DNA from 3 places in the Bacillus sp. EB V-12 genome. Region 2 is predicted to be linked to each of the others. Evidence: predicted binding sites of a transcription regulator. Region 2 holds the regulator's gene; each other region holds the start of a gene.
The links. Region 2 encodes NrdR, which represses ribonucleotide reductase genes. Its sites were predicted from a motif close to AACACNATATATNGTGTT; they were not measured.

Region 1 (6,389 bases), 920 kb from region 2:
AACATAAAGAGAACGTAGAAATTTTAGCGGTCAATTATACGCCTTCAGAAAAAGGTGGGGGGGAAGAGAAGGTAAGCAATTTTATTAAAGAAAAAGGAATTACTTTTCCTGTTTTATTGGACAAGAACATTGATGTGACAACAGCGTATAAAGTAATTACGATTCCAACTTCGTATTTTATAGATACAAAAGGTGTCATTCAAGATAAGTTTATTGGGCCGATGACACAAAAAGAGATGGAGAAAAGAGTTGCTAAATTAAAATAATGGTGAAAAGGTAGAGGTGGAGAGTTCCCATTTCTGCCTTTTCTTTTTCAAGTAGTAATCACTTCATGATATGATGTAAGAAATATAACCGTTTATAGATAAAGGAGTGTATGGAGTGGGGAATGTATCCTTACCGTTAGATTATGTTGTAATTGATTTTGAAACAACAGGATTTAACCCTTATAATGATAAAATTATTCAAGTTGCAGCAGTGAAATATCGTAATCATGAATTAGTAGATCAATTTGTTTCATACGTGAATCCAGAGCGGCCAATTCCGGACCGAATAACGAGTTTAACAGGTATTACCAATTATCGCGTTTCAGATGCACCGACGATTGAAGAAGTGTTACCTTTATTTTTAGCATTTTTACATACAAATGTTATTGTGGCTCATAATGCTTCTTTTGATATGCGCTTTTTGAAAAGTAATGTAAATATGCTTGGGTTGCCTGAACCTAAAAATAAAGTAATTGATACTGTATTTTTAGCGAAGAAATACATGAAGCATGCGCCTAATCATAAACTTGAAACGTTAAAACGAATGCTTGGCATTCGTTTAAGCTCTCATAATGCATTTGACGATTGCATTACGTGTGCTGCTGTTTATCAAAAGTGTGCAGCTATTGAAGAAGAAGGGAAACGAAAAGTAAATAAGGTTATGCTTGATGAAACTGCGGTATATGAAGCGGTGAAAGAAATACTTGCATGTAATAAACGGAATGTAGAATGGCTACGTTGTATGAACGTAGGAAGTTATTTAGATATAAAAGCTTTTTATCCAGTTATGAGAGTAAAGGTAAAAGGGCGAAAGAAATATGTATTAACAGAGATATTAGAAGAAGATGTGAAAGAAATATGTACAAGCTTAAAATGTGAACCAGCGTTAAAAAGTGAAGTTGGTAATACGAGAATTATGCTTAATAGCTTAGAGGATGTTATGAGATTAGAAAGTTATATTTTAGAACAGTATGATTTTGTATTACAGGCGCTTCATGATTATAAAGAAAATGAAATGAATGCAGATGAAAAGTTGAAAGAGTATTTAAATATTATGGTATGAAAAACTCCGTGTGCAATATATTGTACACGGAGTTTTTTTAGGAGTACTAAAACATAAAATTTTCTTACAAATCTGATTAAAGAGTTTTTCGTTTGCTTATACTATGTAATAAGAAAGCGAAGGAGAGAGGGTGAACAACATGAGAAGAAGTCGCCGTAAATCGTTTGAAGAACTGGTAAATGAAAATAAACAACAATTATTAAGCGATCGTGATGCAATTGATCGCATTGAAGAGCGCATTGAAAAACGTTATGAAATGAAACTTTTTAAGCAAGCTGAATAATTCTTAACACTAGTACGATACTAGTGTTAAGGAGGCGATAGTAATGGGTAATCCGAAAAAAAATTCAAAAGACTTTGCGCCAAATCATATTGGAACACAATCGAAAAAAGCTGGTGGAAATAAAGGAAAGCAAATGCAAGACCAAACGGGAAAACAACCGATTGTTGATAACGGTTAAAAAGGAGAATGTTATCATTCTTCTTTTTTATGTATAAATTTGAGGAAAGATAGGTAATTTAAGATGGTGTGTATATACAATATTAGGAGGGAAGTACATGCCAAATCCAGATAATCGAAGTGACAACGCTGAAAAGTTACAAGAAATGGTGCAAAATACAGTTGATAACTTTAATGAAGCAAAAGAAACAGCGGAACTTTCTAATGAAAAAGATCGTGCTGCTATTGAAGCAAAAAATCAAAGACGTTTAGAAAGTATTGACTCATTAAAAAGTGAAATCAAAGATGAATCTTAACAAAATGTACAAAAAGGGCTGACTTTTGTCAGCCCTTTTTCGTAATCGTAAAGTTTTCAACAAGTAAACGCCAATTTTGTGGGAATGGTAAACCGATTTTCCAGTAACTAATACCACCTATACCTTGTTCTTTCATTAAATTGAATTTACTTTGAACAGACCGTGAATCTTCAAACCAAACTTCGTGTTGCACGCCGTTTTCATCAAAATAATTAAAATGAGGAGCTTGGGCTGTGAAATCATAACGAATAGGGACATTATATTTACGAGCTAGTGCAACAGCTGCGACAGAGCTAATTGCTTTTGCGGGTGGATTTCCTTGTTTAAATGGAAGCTTCCAATCAAACCCGTATAAATTTTGCCCCATCATAATTTTTTGGGGAGGCATTTGAGATTTTGCATATTGAAGTACTTCTTTCACCGGACCGATAGGAGAAATCGCCATCGGTGGCCCGCCCTGCCATCCCCAGTCATATGTCATAATGACGACGAAATCAACAATTTGCCCTTGCGCTTTATAATCGTGAGCTTCGAAAAATTTTCCCTTTTGATTTGAACTTGTTTTCGGTACGAGAGTTGTGCTCAATGTGTACCCGCTAGGTAAGCGTGTTTTTACATTTCGTAAAAAGCGATTATACGCCTCGCGGTCTTCAGGTGCTACACTCTCGAAATCGAAATGAATGTCTCGCATGCCATATTTTTGAGCTGTTTGCAAAATGTTAGTAATAAATTTGTTTTGAATCGTTGCGTCGCGTAAAATAACCGATGTTAGATCGGCACTGAAATTACCATTTTCAATATTTGTAATAACGAGCATAGGGATTGTTTTACCCTGCGTTGCAATATTAGCGATTTTAGCTGTTTCAGTAGGTTCTTTTAATGTGCCATCTCTTTTTGCCTCAAAACTAAAATAAGCTAAGTATGTTAAAAATGGATTGATGGCACGTGTAGCATTAACTAAACTCTCTTTAATCGGTATAGTGGAAGGCTGTAAATAAGCGATGGATTCTACAGCTCGTTTTGTACCTTTTGGTACGTATAATTGTTGTCCGACATGGAGAATAGATTTTAAAGATAAATTATTAACTTTAGCTAAACTAGCGAGGGGGACATTATATGTTTGAGAGATTCGATATAGGCTGTCACCAGGCTGTACATAATAATTATTCCCTTTCGTATTAACGATAAGTGCCTGACCAACAACGAGCGTTTCAGCTGGATTTAATCCATTGTCTTTTACTATTTCGTCAGGTGTTGATCCATATTTTGATGCCAAGCTATATACGCTATCACCACTACGAACCGTTACAATTTGAATCATATGCTTGCTCCTTTCGGGAAAAGATTCACTATTTTTATTTTATTTTTGATGTCACTGTATTATGATTAAATGTATGCAAGGTAGCAGAAGTGAAAGAAGGCGAATACATATGTTTGTAGCAGAACATGAAGTTGAAATCCGTTATGCGGAAACAGATCAAATGGGTGTTGTTTACCATTCAAACTACTTAGTGTGGCTTGAGTTAGGTCGCACGAAACTTATACAAGATTTAGGTTTTTCATATGTTGAAATGGAGAAAGAAGGAATTATTTCTCCTGTGTTAGATTTACAAATTTCATACCGTAAAGCGATGCGTTACGGAGAAAAAGCAAGCGTAAAAACATGGGTAGATACTGTGAGCCCACTTCGCGTTGTATATGGATATGAAATATATAATGGTGATGGTGAACTGTGTATTACTGCAAGCACAACGAATATTTGTGCGAAAAAAGAAGGGTTCCGCCCTGTATCATTTAAAAAGTTATATCCTGAGTGGTATGCGAAATATGAGGAAATTAAGAAAAAATAAAAAAGCGTGGCAGAAGCCACGTTTTTTTATTTTTCATAATTAAATTGTGGGAAGTCGTCACCTTCGTTAAGTGTAACAGATAAATTATGTCCATCGAAGAACCATTCATCATCGCCTTCAATAAAGAAATTAATACCTTCTTCTTGAATTTGAACAGCAGGATGTGCAGGATCATCTTTACGAATACCTAAAGAAAGTCCTTTTTGCACAGTACTGCAACCACCGTATTGTACGAAAAAGCGTAGTGTTTCATTTGATTGTAAGTTTAATTCAGTTTTATACCATTGTGCTGCTTCTTTTGTTACGGAAAGATTCATGTATAGTTCCTCCAAATTATGTTGCTTTTTCTTTAGTATAAAAAATAACGCAAAAAGACGCTATTAATATGCTTCACGTTTTCTTTTTGCGTTATGTGGGTTACGATCTTATTTTTGCTTTTTTGAAAAGTTTGCTTTTGGTTCAGTTTTATTTATAATTCGTCCGATATTTGCACGGTGTTTATAAATAACCATACCTGCTAATAAACACATCGCAATAATGAAGATTTTATCCCCGCTAACAATGGATGCAATAACAGCAACAACTGCTGTTACCATAGAAGAAAGTGATACGTATCTTGTTGTAAATAAAAGGGTGAAAAATACAACAGCCAATATTGCAAAAACAACTGGTGAATAGCATAATAGCACCCCAGCAGAAGTTGCAACTGCTTTACCACCGCGGAATTTCGCGAAGATTGGATAGACATGTCCAAGAACAGCCGCTAACCCGAACCATAGTGGATGAATATCTAATCCGAAAATCATTGGTAGACTTGTTGCTAATGTCCCTTTTAAAATGTCAGCAATTGTAACGGTAAAACCTGCTTTTTTCCCTAATGTGCGGAATGTGTTTGTTCCGCCTAGATTACCGCTCCCGTGCTCACGAATATCGATTCCGTAGCCGATTTTTCCAACAACTAGTGCAAATGGAATCGAGCCAAGTAAGTAGGCAACGATAAATAAAAGATATGTAGTAACCATAAGTTCAGTCTCCTTTATTCAAATGTGTTGATAAAGGGTAAAAAGAGTTTTTCCCGTATATTGTACCATACATTTGTAAAGAGCACATTTCTTTTTTGTAAATGAAAAATTCATTATTTCGTGAAAAAAATTTCACAGTAATGTTACATTTCTCACAGAAACAGTAAGACTATATGTAGTAACATTTTAATCAAAAGATAACAACATATTGGTGGAGGGTTATAAATGTTACAAAATAATACACGTGGAGAAGAAGAATTAATGAAAGTGTTTGAGACAATAGTCCACGGCAATGAACAAGATTTGATGCAAGAAAATGCAAATGTAGACGGCCGCTCTCCAATGGGCGTAATGGGAACGTTCGCATCTGAGAGTGCAAAATATTATGCTGTTGAGAATTTATTGTCAGATCAAGTGAAAAAAGCGATAAATGAAAATATATTATATCCACATGATTTAGATTTTTATGCAACAGGAACGACGACTTGTTCACAAATTCCGTTAGCGCAAATGCTTGCTAATGGTTTTCATACTGGACATGGACATATGAGACAACCGCAAGACATTAAAAGTGCATTGGCTCTTTCGTCTATTATTTTTCAAGCGAATCAAAATATGCAGCATGGTGGTCAATCGTTTGCACTCTTTGATATTGATTTAGCACCTTATGTACGAAAAACAATTGAGAGACATAAAAAACGATTACAATCATATCCGCTTACGAAAGAACAAATAGAAGAATTTTCATGGAAAGAAACGGAAAATGATACGTATCAAGCGTGTGAGGCTTTCGTTCATAATTCGAATAGTATGCATAGTAGGGGCGGAGGACAAGTACCGTTTATTTCTATTAATTATGGAACAGATACATCGAAAGAAGGAAGAATGTTAATTAAACAACTTTTAAAAGCGACACAAGCTGGACTTGGTAAAGGAGAGACACCGATTTTTCCGATTCAAATTTTCAAGATGAAAAAAGGTGTGAATTTTGAAGAAAGTGATCCGAACTACGATTTATTTGAATTAGCATTAGAGACAACCGCAGAGCGATTATTCCCTAACTTTTCATTTTTAGATGCTCCGTTTAATGCAGTGCATTATGATGGAAGACCAGAAAGTGAAGTATGTTACATGGGATGTCGTACTCGTGTTATGTCTAATATACATGGAGAAGAAACAGCGATTGGTAGAGGGAATTTATCATTTACGTCTATTAATTTAGTGAAATTAGCGTTAATTAGTGGTTCAAAAGAAGCGTTTTTTGAAGCGCTAAACTATTATTTAGATTTAGGAATTAAGCAGTTATTAGAAAGATTTGCGTATCAATGTACGAAGCGAGCAAGAGATTTTCAGTTTTTATATTCACAAGGTGTATGGCGTGGTGGAGAAACGTTGCAGCCTGAAGACTCCGTAGCCTCGATTTTAAAACAAG
Region 2 (6,389 bases):
TCTAAGCCTCTCCATATCAATTGTTTGCATCTCTGTCACTGCACCAAGAACGATATTTTGCATCGATAACACATCTACACCATACACGTAAGCAAGTGTTATAACGCAGTCTCTCACTTGATCTGTAATCGCCTTTTTAGGAACAAGAGCGGACAATCCATCTATAAATAAAGAGAAATCAAAGAAATCATTCCAAACTTTCGGAGCGTCTCCCTTCTCGTTACTTGGCATAGTTGTCGTTTTTGGAATACGAAGGTCTTCTTGCGCATGCTCAAGCTGTCCTGGATTAAACGAACCAAACACATCATTGAAAGAACGCGTAACATTTTCATAAGAAGCAAAATCAAATTCTTCTTCTAAGAAATATTGCTTTACTTGATTATATTTTGTCCTGCTCAATCGATTGTATAAAAAGATACTTAAAACAATATCATCAAAAAACTGCTTCGGAGATAAAGGTGGTTGCAACTCATATATGAACATTCGAATATCTTTTTCTTTCTTAATATATACCTTCAAAAGCCCAATTGCCTCTAACTTTACTCGTTCCTCATATACTTCAGGAAGTTGCATTTGCATAGTCACCATAAGGGAATGATGCGTATTCTCTTTTCCAAATACACGATCTTGCTCAAGCTCTCCCCATAGTGTCATGTATAAGCTAAAAGCTCTACTACCTATTAACGGCTGATACAACATCGTTAACACTTTTCGGTCGTAATTGTGCAGTAGTCCTTTCGCACTTACTTTATAACGATCAATCGGCAATAGCTCCATCCATGACTGTTTTTCCATTCTTGCTTTTCCTTTCTCTCATCCAATCTATCCTCTACTTCATTCGTTCTATCTTCATTATATAAATTCTTAGTGAAAAAGAGCTATTAGCTTGCGCTTCTAGCTCTCTTATCCTATTACTTACGGTATGTAAAGAGAATAAAATACAACTTCTACTCTCTTTCTTTTTGCAGTATATCTTTTAATTCTTCAATAAATACATTTAAATCTTTAAATTGACGATATACAGAAGCAAAACGTACGTAAGCAACATCATCAATATCGCGAAGTTCTTCCATAACAATTTCACCAATCATATCACTTTTCACTTCTGATATACCTAAATTACGCAGTTCACGTTCCACGCTTTGTGTTACTTCTTCTAATTGTCTTAAAGATACTGGTCTTTTTTCACACGCTTTAATTAAACCGCGTAAAATCTTTTCTTTATTAAACTCTTCTCGTGTGCCTTCTTTTTTTACAACGATAAGAGGTGACTCTTCTACCCTTTCAAAGGTCGTAAAGCGACTTAAGCAGCTTTCACACTCTCTCCTTCTTCGAATAGAGCGCCCCTCGTCTACCGGACGCGAATCTAACACTCTTGTACCATTATGAGAACAGGATGGACAACGCAATTCATTCACTCCTTTACACTATACTCTTTATTTTTCTCTACTCACTTCACCTAAAATATATATACAATATTATATAACTCATTCTAACTCTCTTACCACTTTAAGTTCCAGCGCATCACTTTATCATCTCATCCTTAAAAATAAGATGGTATATAGGGCACTACCTCATTTGCAAGAGTCCAATTTATTCAACTAACGAGTACGTTATATTTTCCCTTTTTTATAAACTAAAAAAGAGGTGCATTATACACCTCTTTACATTTTAAATCAATTATGTTCTTTTTTAAAGAGCTTTTGTTTCTCTCTGCTTAATTTCGAAGCTACCAGTGCCTCGAGGAAGCTCGATGCTCTCACGCGTTTTCGCGTTTAAACCCTCTGCAATATATTCTGCAGCAACATTTGGATCAATACGATCCCCACAAGTATAAACATCAATACTTGCGTAACCGTGCTCCGGAAAGCTATGAATTGTTAAATGTGATTCTGAGATAATTACTACTCCACTTACACCTTGTGGTGCAAATTTATGGAAAGCAACCTCACGCACTTCAGCACCAGCTCTTAGTGCTGCATCCACAAATAATTGTTCAATATACGGCATGTCATTAAGCTTGTCGAAATCGCAATCCCAAAGTTCAGCGATCACGTGACGACCCATCGTATCCATAGTATCCATTCTACAGTTCCCCCTTGTAAATTTATTCTAACTGTTCGAATTGAAAACTAATTTGCAATTTGGCTTGCTCCACTACCACGGGGGAAAGTTAGTCCAGAGAGGTCCTAACCCTTTAAGTAGTGACTACGTACCTCAGCTCTTAAGTTTACGAGTGTTAGTATACTTTGTTTATTTTCATTTTGCAACAACAGTTTTTTCGATTTTCTGTCATATTTTCCTCTTTACTTTTCCCTAAAAAAAATAAACGATTCACAAATGCAGTAATCACAACGTTTCGTGGTATGTCCACTTTTTAAAATATACTTATATAATTTTTTTCCTTTTCAGAAAAAATTAAAAAAAGAGGGCAAATATTGCCTTGCCCTCTCCTCCCTTATTCCCTTAAATGTGTTGCACATTTTCTTGTTTCGCTAACTCTTGAACAACTAACGTTACAAGATCTACAACACGACGAGAGTAGCCCCACTCGTTATCATACCAAGCAAGTACTTTCACTTTACGATCACCCATTACCATTGTAGATAAACCATCGATAATAGCTGAGTGTGTATTTGTATTAAAGTCGATAGATACTAAAGGCTCTTCGCTGAATTCTACAATACCTTTTAACGCACCGTTTGCAACAGTTTTGAATGCATCGTTAATAGCTTCAACTGTCACATCGCGTTTTACATCTACTACTAAATCAACAAGAGACACGTTTGGTGTTGGTACACGAAGTGCCATACCATGAAGTTTTCCGTTTAAATGTGGAAGAACTTTTGCTAGCGCTTTCGCAGCACCTGTCGTTGTCGGAATGATTGATTGTCCGCAAGCACGTGCTCTTCTTAAATCTTTATGTGGGTTATCAATATTTTTTTGGTCATTTGTATAAGCGTGAACTGTCGTCATTAAACCGTTTTCAATTCCAAACTGCTCATCTAACACCTTCACAACAGGCGCTAAACAATTTGTTGTACAAGATGCATTTGAAATAACAGTATGTTTTGTAATATCTAATTGGTCTTCGTTCACACCAACTACAATTGTTACATCTTCATTTTTACCAGGCGCTGTTAAAATAACTTTTTTCGCTCCAGCTTCAACGTGAAGAATTGCTTTTTCTTTTGAATTAAATTTACCAGTTGCTTCAATTACAACTTCAACACCTAAATCTGTCCAAGGCAATTCCTTTGGATCGCGGTTGTTTAAAAGGCGAATCATTTTTCCATCAACTAATAAGTGATCTTCAAATGCTTCTACTGTTCCGTCAAACTTGCCATGAACTGTATCATATTTAATTAAGTGTGCTAACGTTTCAGATGGATAGCTTGCATTGATTGCTACAATTTCGAATGCGCTTTCTTTTATTGCTTGACGAAATACCATTCTCCCAATACGTCCAAATCCATTAATTGCCACACGAGTCATAATATGTTATCCCCCTTGAATGCGTTATACTATTTATCTCCAATCCCAATAATAGTATAACACAAAAAGGGGATATGTCACTAAGCATTTTCATTAATTTCACAATTTTTTAGTCAATAATGTTCCACTTCTTTAAAATTACCTGCAATTGTGTTTTCGTTCCCATAATTGTGCCATCATTATTTATCACTTCATCTGCATTTTCCACTTTTTCTTCTAACGGCATTTGAGATTGAATACGAGCTGTTGCTTCTTCTTCTGAAAAGTTATTTCGTTTCATTAAACGTTCTAATTGCGTATGCGGCTTAACCGCTACAACTAAAATGCGGTCAACGAGACTTGTTAATTTGCTTTCAAATAAGAGAGGAATATCTAACACAACCGCTTGCATACCTTCTTTTATGTACATTTCCTTTTGCCTATTCATTTCCTCACGCACTGCAGGATGAACAATTTTATTTAACTGCAATCGTTTTTCTTCATTATAGAAAACGACACTTCCTAGTTTTGGACGATCTAATTCTCCATCTCCTTGTAACACTTCCGTTCCAAATACTTCTACTATTTTGTTATATGCTGGTTTTCCTCGCTCTACAACTTCTCTTGCGATAATATCTGCATCAATAACTGGTATGCTCAGTTCACGAAACATTTCTGATACCGTACTTTTTCCGCTTGCAATGCCTCCCGTTAATCCAATTACTACTGTCATAATAATCCTCCTCATAATAAAAGGCGCGAAACTAATGTTCCACGCCCATACTTACATTTTCCAAATTCCAATAATGATGAGTAATACTCCAGGCAGGAATGTAAATTTTTGTAACCACTTCATATTTGATAAAACCGTTCCAAGTTTCATTCCAATAAATAAAAACAAAGAACTCATAACTGCAACTAATATCGCCATCATAGCGGGTGCATACCCTAATAAAGATGCACCAATTCCGGCACCAAATGAATCTACAGAAAGAGCTATACCAAGAAGTAATGCTTCTCCTGCAGAAATGGTGCCTGATTTATCAAAATCTGCAACAGTCGGTTTCCGTAAAATTTGAATCACTAGGCCTAGCGAGGCAATCTCTAATTTCCAGACCTTCTCCTCTTGCTTCGGTTCTTCTTTTTTCTCACTTCGAAAAAATTGATATAATACCCAAATCCCTATTCCAATAAGAACAAGCCCACCGATACGCGTTGCGATAACAGGTGAAAATACTTTCGCGATCATATGTCCAATTCCCATTGAAACAAGCATAACAGCCGCTGAACACATTCCGATAATTATAATTGATCTTAGTGGAATTCTTACGCTTCTTAAACCATATGTTAGCCCTACACTACAGCTATCTAAGCTTAATGTAAAAGCTAATAAAATAAGAGATAAATAAAGGTACATCGGTAAGCTCCTCCCTTATACATAGCTCTGCTGTATGTATATGACAAATGCCTATCCGATGTTATCTCTTTTCTATATTCTAGGCTGACAAATTGGGCAGTAATGCGTTCCTCGCCCGCCAACAACTGTTTTTTCTAATATCGTGCCACAAGTTACGCACGGCTCTCCCTTTTTCCCATATACATTTAGGAGTTCTTGGAACGAACCAATTTGCCCTTGTGAGTTGATATACGTCCGAATTGTACTTCCGCCACGCTTTACTGCTTCGCCTAGCGTTGTAACGGTAGCCTCATAAATTCGCTCAATTTCTTCTACTGTTAAAGACGAAGCTTCTCGTTCTGGATGAATTTGAGAACGGAATAAAACTTCATCTACATATATATTTCCAAGCCCTACTAAAAGACGCTGGTCCAGTAGCACAACTTTTATTTTACGATTTGTCTTTTGTAATCTTTCTTGTAAATACTGCGGTGTCATTTCAGCATCAAATGGCTCCGGACCTAAGTCAGCAAGAGGCATTTGGTTCATTTCTTCACCTTTCTTAAAGAGATGCATCGTACCAAACTTTCTCACATCTTTATAATGTAATTCCGTTCCATCTGTAAATAAGAAACGGACGTGCGTATGTTTATCAATCGGCTCATCCTCTTGATGCAGTAAAAACTTACCTTCCATACGCAAATGTGAAACAATGACATAATTCGTTACATATAAAAGCAAAAACTTTCCTCTTCGCTTTATATTTTCAATCTTCTCGCCTTTTAGCATTTCTTTAAAGATTTCTGCATCATCCGGTCGTTTCACTATTTTTGGATAAGTAACAATAACATCTTCAATCGTTTTTCCTGTTACAAGATTTTCAAGTGTCCGTCTGACGTTTTCAACCTCTGGTAATTCAGGCATTTCATCACTTCCTTATTTTGCGTCGTACCAAGTTGGACCGTAAGAATAATCAACTTTCAGCGGAACTGCAAGTTCAATCGCATGTTCCATTACTTCAGGTACAAGCTGCTCTAATTTTTCGATTTCTTCTTTTGGTGCTTCAAATATTAATTCATCGTGTACTTGCAGAAGAAGACGCGCTTGTAATCCTTCTTCTTCTAAACGATCTGCCATAATAATCATCGCTTTTTTAATAATATCTGCTGCAGTACCTTGAATTGGTGTATTCATCGCTGTACGCTCAGCGAAGCTACGCAAGTTAAAATTACGACTCGTAATTTCTGGAATATAACGGCGACGATTTAATAATGTAGCTACATATCCTTTTTGTTTCGCATCTTTTACGATGTCCTCCATGTATTCTTGTACACCAGGGAAACTTTCTAAATACTTTTCAATAAATTCCGCTGCTGCTTTTCTTGTAATTCCTAAGTTTTGTGAAAGACCATAATCACTAATACCATACACAATTCCGAAGTTAACAGCTTTCGCTTGTCGTCTCATATTTGAAGTTACTTCATCTTTTTCAACGCCAAATACATCCATAGCTGTTTTC
Region 3 (6,389 bases), on a different contig from region 2:
CCGCAATTTCTTCTTCTGTCCAAAACTGAGCGATGTTTTGCTTCCAAAACATTAAACTAAAATCATCTTCTTTTTTGTTCCAGTTTACCGCACGCATTAAATCGCCCCTTCTCTAAATATGATAACTAAGCATGAGCAGGGTTCAGAAAACCCTGCTCATCATGTCTCACTTTTTATATTAAACGGTACAAGCCACACACTCTTCCACGCTTAATTTACGTGTTCTCGTATAATACAGACTCTTTAAGCCTTTTTTATGTGCATAGATGTAGTAACGTGCTAATTCACGTGTTGAAATATCACTATTAACGTAAAGAATTGTACTAATTCCTTGGTCAATATGTTCTTGAATTTCTGCGATTAAATCAATTAATTTAAACTGATTCATATCGTAAGAAGATTTATAGTACCAGAACGTATCTTTTGATAAATACGGCATTGGATAATATGTTGTCGCATTCGCATATGTTCTTGATTCGATTTGACTTACGATCGGCATTACGCTTGAAGTTGCATTTTGAACGTAACTGATTGATTGTGTTGGAGCAATGGCAAGACGATATGAGTTGTATAAACCATTCTTCTGTACTTGCTCTTTTAAACTTGTCCAATCTTCTTTTGTTGGAATATGAATTCCTTCAAATAGTTGCTGAACTTTTTCAGTTACTGGGCTGTAATCTGTCGTTTCATACTTTTCGAAGTATGTGCCATTCGCATAATCAGATTTATCGAAGTCCTTAAATGTCTCACCTTTTTCTGTAGCGATTTCCATACTTTTCTCAATAGAGTAGTAATTTAACATCATAAAGAATGTACGAGCGAATTCTTTCGCTTCTGCACTTTCATAAGCGATTTTATTTTTTGCTAAATATCCGTGTAAGTTCATTGCTCCAAGTCCAACTGAATGAAGCTCGTCATTTGCTTTTTTCACAGTTGGTGCATTCGGAATAATCGTCATATCAGAAACAGCTGTTAAAGCTTCCATTCCCGCATGAACTGCTTCACGAATTTCTTTATTTTCCATTACGTTTACGATATTTAACGATCCTAAGTTACAGTTAATATCACGACGGATAATGTCATCTGTACCGTAATCATTTATTTCTGAAGTTTCTTGAAGCTGGAAGATTTCTGTACATAAGTTCGACATCTTCACAGTTCCAATATCCTTCAATGGATGTTGATTATTTGCATTTGATTTAAACATTAAGTATGGGTAACCAGACTCAAGCTGAATCATAGCGATTTTAATAAGCATATCACGTGCACTAATATCTAGTGGCTTCTTCTTCACTTTCGGATTGCTCATTAATTCATCGTACATTTCATCAATGTCAATATCATCTAAATGCTTGCCATATTCTTTATAAACCGTATAAGGCGCGAAAACATGGAAAGGTTCGTTTTTCTCAGCAAGCTCAAAGAACTTACTTGGAACGATAATTCCGATTGATAGAGACTGAATACGGCTCTTCTCATCGGCATTTATTTTTTTTGTATCAAGGAATTCAATAATATCCCAATGGAAAATGTTTAAATATACTGCACCGGCACCTTTTCGTTGGCCAAGCTGATTCGCATATGAAAACGAATCTTCAAGCAATTTCATAACAGGTACTACGCCACTTGCAGCGTTGTCGATACCTTTAATTTGCTCACCGCGTGCGCGTAGCTTAGATAAGTTTAAAGCTACTCCCCCGCCGATTTTCGATAATTGCATCGCAGTATTAATGTTAAAGCCGATCGAATTTAAGCTATCGTCCATCTCTAACAAGAAACAAGACACCATTTCTCCTCTTCTGCTTCTTCCCGCATTTAAAAAGGTTGGTGTCGCTGGTTGGTAGTTTTGTTTTACAATCATGCTTGCGAATTGTCTTGCCTTCGAAACATCACCGCGTCCTAAGTATAATGAAACAATTGCTACACGATCTTCATAGCTTTCTAAGTATTGTTTTTGATCATTCGTTTTTAACGCATAATCTTTGTAGAACTTAGATGCTGCCATATAAGATTGGAACTCGAAGTTTTCACCATAAGCGATGTTATATACTTCCTCTACTTCCTCCAAGCTATACTCGTCCAGAACGTTGTAATAGTAATCATGTTCTTTCATATACTCCATTCGCTCTGCCACGCTATTAAAAGGAACGGTATTCTCTCTAGCTTCTTCCATAAAGACTTCTAATGCCTCTTTATCTTTATGAAGCTGATAAAAACCGTCCTGCATTTGCGTGATTTCATTATTCAGTTCAATGTGTCGCAATCTCCCGCACCCTTTCCTTAAAATATTCTACATCGTTATTTGTTCCAGATAACTCAAATTTTGATACAATAGGCACTTCATATTTAGTAGAAATCTTGTCAGCACTTGCACCGAACATGTCTCCCCAGTTACGATTGCCGCTTGCAGATACGCCTTTTAATTTTTCATTATTGCGCTCTAAAAAGTCTAAAACACGTTCTGGTACATTGCCAAAACCTGTTGTATACGTAATAAGAATAAAGTCTTCATCTATTACTAGATCTTCATCAATTTGAACGGCCGGCATATTTAATTTGTGAATGAAACGCTTCACGTTTCCTGTCATAGAATCATATGCAACTAACATTTCCGACCCTCCCTCTCAAATCTATATTCTCTATATGTTGTTCTTGATTTCTCTATATATTGTATTACGTTTCAAAATAAGACACAAGATATATGTATAAATTCTTTCTTTTTTTAACTTTTACTTTTCGACATGATAGCCGTTTTTTTTCAATACAATGACTATGAAACAACATTCTAAAACTCATGTCAATAAAGTGCTTTTCAAAAAAGTTGTCAACGAATTTAACCTTATTTTTAAAAAAGTTAACAATATATTTTGTCATAAAACGGTAGATGCTGAAGAAATATATTTCTCCAGCATCACGCAAAAAAGAACAGATATGAAACTATAATCTGCTCTAAAAAACGATTACATTTATCAAATTTACCTTATTAAATATATTATACATATACTTTCGTTTCTCGTTACATACTAAAAGATAACTATTATAGAAAAAGATTATTATTATGGAACTTCAATTTATTTATGAAAAGTTTATTCAGAGTGCTCAATGCGCAAAATATCTTTTACAAATATATGATGCGGATTTTCATCTTTATCAATCATTGTACATACCGGAGCCTCTTCATCAAAGTATACAATCATTCCTTCTACGTACTGATATGTATGTCGAACTTGTACAGTTACTTTAATTTCTACTGCTTCTTCATATGCTCTTTTTATTTTCTGAAGCATTTTTGCTGAACATTTTCGTTTCTCTGGATACATAACCATTCCCATAAATCGATTGCCGGCTCTATCTTTCCACATATAATCCCAATGTGGTAAAATGCCTTGTTTAAAATCGCCCATAATTCCCCTCTCCTTTATCTTTTATTTATCCCGCATTAAACGTCCGATTGGTGAAAGGCTACTAATCAGTGAGAGATGCCCTGCTGATCAAAATTCCCCTTTATGAACGTGGCGTTTCTGAATATGTATAAATCACTTGCCCGCCTCGCTGTGCGTTACCAATGAAATGCTTAAAGTCTTCTCTATTTACAACAACTTCTCTGAACGTATAAAATACATCTTTCGTAACAACATACTCCTTTATTTCACCATTTTTTAGCTGATCTAAAATTGTATTTGCTAATTCTTTATCCATGTATTTCACCTCTCTGCAATATTTTATTTTATCGTATATTCTATAGGTCAACAACTGTAAATTTATCCCGCTATTTGCAGGTAGTGCGATTGGTGTTGACTACTAATCAGTCGTGGAATGAACAAAAAATCTTACTGATTAACGTTTCACTTTATCTCGTTGTTATGCCATGATTTTATTTTCGTTATTTCGCAAACAATATCGTTTTACTATATGTCCACTAAATATCATATACTAACATAGCTACTTCTCTATATCAAACATTTCGGCATTCAATTATGCAAAGTTCCATACCACTATGCTACAATATACAAATAGAACTAGGAGGGATACTATGATTCGGAAAGCAAAAAAGACAGATGCAATGGCAATAGCTCCTTTATTGTATAATGCTCTGCATGAAATTGCTGAAAAAATCACAGGTAGCACAGATGAAGCAGAAGTATTACTAGGACTTGAGACATGGTTCTCAAAAGAAAATAACCGTCTGAGCTACGAAAACTGTTTTGTCTATGAACAAGACGAGAGTGCAGTTGGAGTTATTGTCGCTTATCACGGTAGTGAAGCAACACAGCTTGACGCACCAATTGTACATCACTTAAGAGAATTACATAAAGATGAATCAATTACGTTAGAAAAAGAAGCTGAGCTTGATGAGTATTACATTGATACACTATCAGTTTCAAGTGCACACGGCGGAAAAGGTATCGGTTCTAAATTAATTGAAGCTGCCGAAATCTATGCAACTGAAAAAGGGCATGAAAAAATCGCTTTACTTGTTAATTTAGAAAACACACGCGCCTATTCACTATACGAAAAGTTAGGTTATAAAAAAGATGAAATTGTTATGCTAGTAGGCGAACCTTATGCTCATCTCGTAAAACCATTAAACGTCAAAATTTCTGTATCTTAAAAAGAAAGCACACGATTTATATAAATCGTGTGCTTTTATGTTAAATTCGTATTTAATATATTTCCATCCATCGCCTCGTGAAACGTATATGTTGTACATCCCCATGGCTTTCTATGCAAAATAGGCGAACCAGACCATCCCATTGCCCTCAGCTCCGTTCCAATCATCGAATTAAAATAATTATGACCTACAAGAGCAATACTTCCATGTACGAGAGCATAACGATGTAATACGTAAGCTGCTTGCCTTGCCCTCTCTCTTACTTCCTTATAAGATTCAACATTTTTATGGTAACCAAGTATCCATAATGCTCGTCCAATACACATCCATACGTTAAGTTTACACTTCAACCATTTTGGCGCATAAAAGCTCGCCGGAACTGCCACTTCCCTAAAAAGAGAATTTTGTATAAAACATAAAGAATCCATTAATTCAGCTGCTGACTGTACAGCACACTTTTGATCACTCGTTACAATCAATTTCGCTACTTCAACCGCTTCTCTTGTTTCCAATGGTATAGGTTGTTTTTCTGTTATAGTATGTAAGTCATATCCTTTTATCCATTCATGAAAGGATGTAACCGTCATTGGTTCTATAGTACAATCTAAGCGACCATGACGAATAAAAGAAATCTTCATTCTTTTCACTCTCCATTCATCACTTATGAACTCTATTATGCACTAGTTCTAAACATCATACCACGCAAGAAAATAAAGTTATATACCTTTACATCTCCCCACCATTATCATGTGTTATCGAAGCATGGATACCATCCATCCCATCAAAATATGTACTCGTATCATATTGACGAATCTTTTTTAAATGCATATAAGAAAATAAAAATAAAATTAAAGCTATAACACTCCCCACAAATTCAAACATCATTTTACCGCCTCTAATTTCTCCCACTTCAGCAGGTTATTCTACTTTTTCATTATACCTCGATATAAAGATTCTCGCATTTTTGCTATTTTTTTCAAAAAACATGGATTTTCTACATATTTTCTTACAAAAAGTGAATATTTTTCGAATTTTTACTTTGGAAACATTTACAAAGTAGGAAATATGGTTCAAAATAGGAGGAAATAAAAAAACCCAAATTTATTCTTTTTTTGGGAAAACTGTAACAAGGAGAGTTGCTTATGCAGATCGCAGAAACTGGAGATATCATCGAATTTAAAGGTGGAATGCAAGGCCGTGTTCAAAAAGTAAATCAAAACTCTGTTATTGTTGATATAACAATTATGAAGAATTTTAGAGAACTAGATATGGAACCTCTTACAGTTGTAAGTCATAAAAACTATACTGTCATTAATCAAAATGCATAATATAATAGAAAGAAAGGGCCTGTATACTATACAGGCCCTTTCTTTCTATTAACGATTATCAATTGTTTCCGGATATAGATCGTGGTTCATCATGCGGTAATCAGCCATTTGTTCATACTTCGTCCCTGGGCGCCCGTAGTTGCAGTATGGATCAATTGAAATACCACCACGTGGTGTGAATTTCCCCCATACCTCAATATAACGTGGATCCATTAATTTAATTAAATCGTTCATAATAACGTTCATGCAATCTTCATGGAAATCACCATGATTGCGGAAACTAAATAAATACAACTTTAAAGATTTACTCTCTACCATTTTTTGCTCTGGAATATAGCTAATATAAATTGTTGCAAAATCTGGTTGTCCTGTTTTCGGGCATAAACTTGTAAATTCAGGACAATTGAATTTTACAAAATAATCACGGTTTGGATGATTATTATCAAATA

Region 1: the regulator NrdR is predicted to act here: its motif matches at 5,123-5,140, upstream of ACZDYH_RS05390 (anaerobic ribonucleoside triphosphate reductase).
Region 3: the regulator NrdR is predicted to act here: its motif matches at 2,658-2,675, upstream of nrdI (class Ib ribonucleoside-diphosphate reductase assembly flavoprotein NrdI).

What each region holds. Positions count from the first base shown of each region.
Region 1 is NZ_JBUXJL010000001.1:1,014,191-1,020,579, forward strand. Features, by position in the region: gene ACZDYH_RS05345 (redoxin domain-containing protein) at 1-266, shown strand, start outside; gene ACZDYH_RS05350 (3'-5' exonuclease) at 382-1,329, shown strand; gene ACZDYH_RS05355 (FbpB family small basic protein) at 1,469-1,612, shown strand; gene sspN (acid-soluble spore protein SspN) at 1,656-1,790, shown strand; gene tlp (small acid-soluble spore protein Tlp) at 1,888-2,085, shown strand; gene ACZDYH_RS05370 (glycoside hydrolase family 18 protein) at 2,114-3,406, opposite strand; gene ACZDYH_RS05375 (acyl-CoA thioesterase) at 3,516-3,935, shown strand; gene ACZDYH_RS05380 (HesB/YadR/YfhF family protein) at 3,962-4,252, opposite strand; gene plsY (glycerol-3-phosphate 1-O-acyltransferase PlsY) at 4,361-4,957, opposite strand; gene ACZDYH_RS05390 (anaerobic ribonucleoside triphosphate reductase) at 5,183-6,389, shown strand, end outside.
Region 2 is NZ_JBUXJL010000001.1:98,704-105,092, reverse strand. Features, by position in the region: gene ACZDYH_RS00560 (replication initiation and membrane attachment family protein) at 1-795, opposite strand, end outside; gene nrdR (transcriptional regulator NrdR) at 948-1,409, opposite strand; gene speD (adenosylmethionine decarboxylase) at 1,693-2,076, opposite strand; gene ACZDYH_RS00545 (glyceraldehyde-3-phosphate dehydrogenase) at 2,467-3,495, opposite strand; gene coaE (dephospho-CoA kinase) at 3,605-4,207, opposite strand; gene ytaF (sporulation membrane protein YtaF) at 4,259-4,891, opposite strand; gene mutM (DNA-formamidopyrimidine glycosylase) at 4,964-5,794, opposite strand; gene polA (DNA polymerase I) at 5,807-6,389, opposite strand, start outside.
Region 3 is NZ_JBUXJL010000002.1:579,466-585,854, reverse strand. Features, by position in the region: gene nrdF (class 1b ribonucleoside-diphosphate reductase subunit beta) at 1-97, opposite strand, end outside; gene nrdE (class 1b ribonucleoside-diphosphate reductase subunit alpha) at 179-2,263, opposite strand; gene nrdI (class Ib ribonucleoside-diphosphate reductase assembly flavoprotein NrdI) at 2,250-2,609, opposite strand; gene ACZDYH_RS09595 (hypothetical protein) at 3,087-3,404, opposite strand; gene ACZDYH_RS09590 (hypothetical protein) at 3,505-3,699, opposite strand; gene ACZDYH_RS09585 (GNAT family N-acetyltransferase) at 4,034-4,612, shown strand; gene ACZDYH_RS09580 (hypothetical protein) at 4,648-5,250, opposite strand; gene ACZDYH_RS09575 (hypothetical protein) at 5,339-5,494, opposite strand; gene ACZDYH_RS09570 (YkvS family protein) at 5,755-5,940, shown strand; gene queF (preQ(1) synthase) at 5,989-6,389, opposite strand, start outside.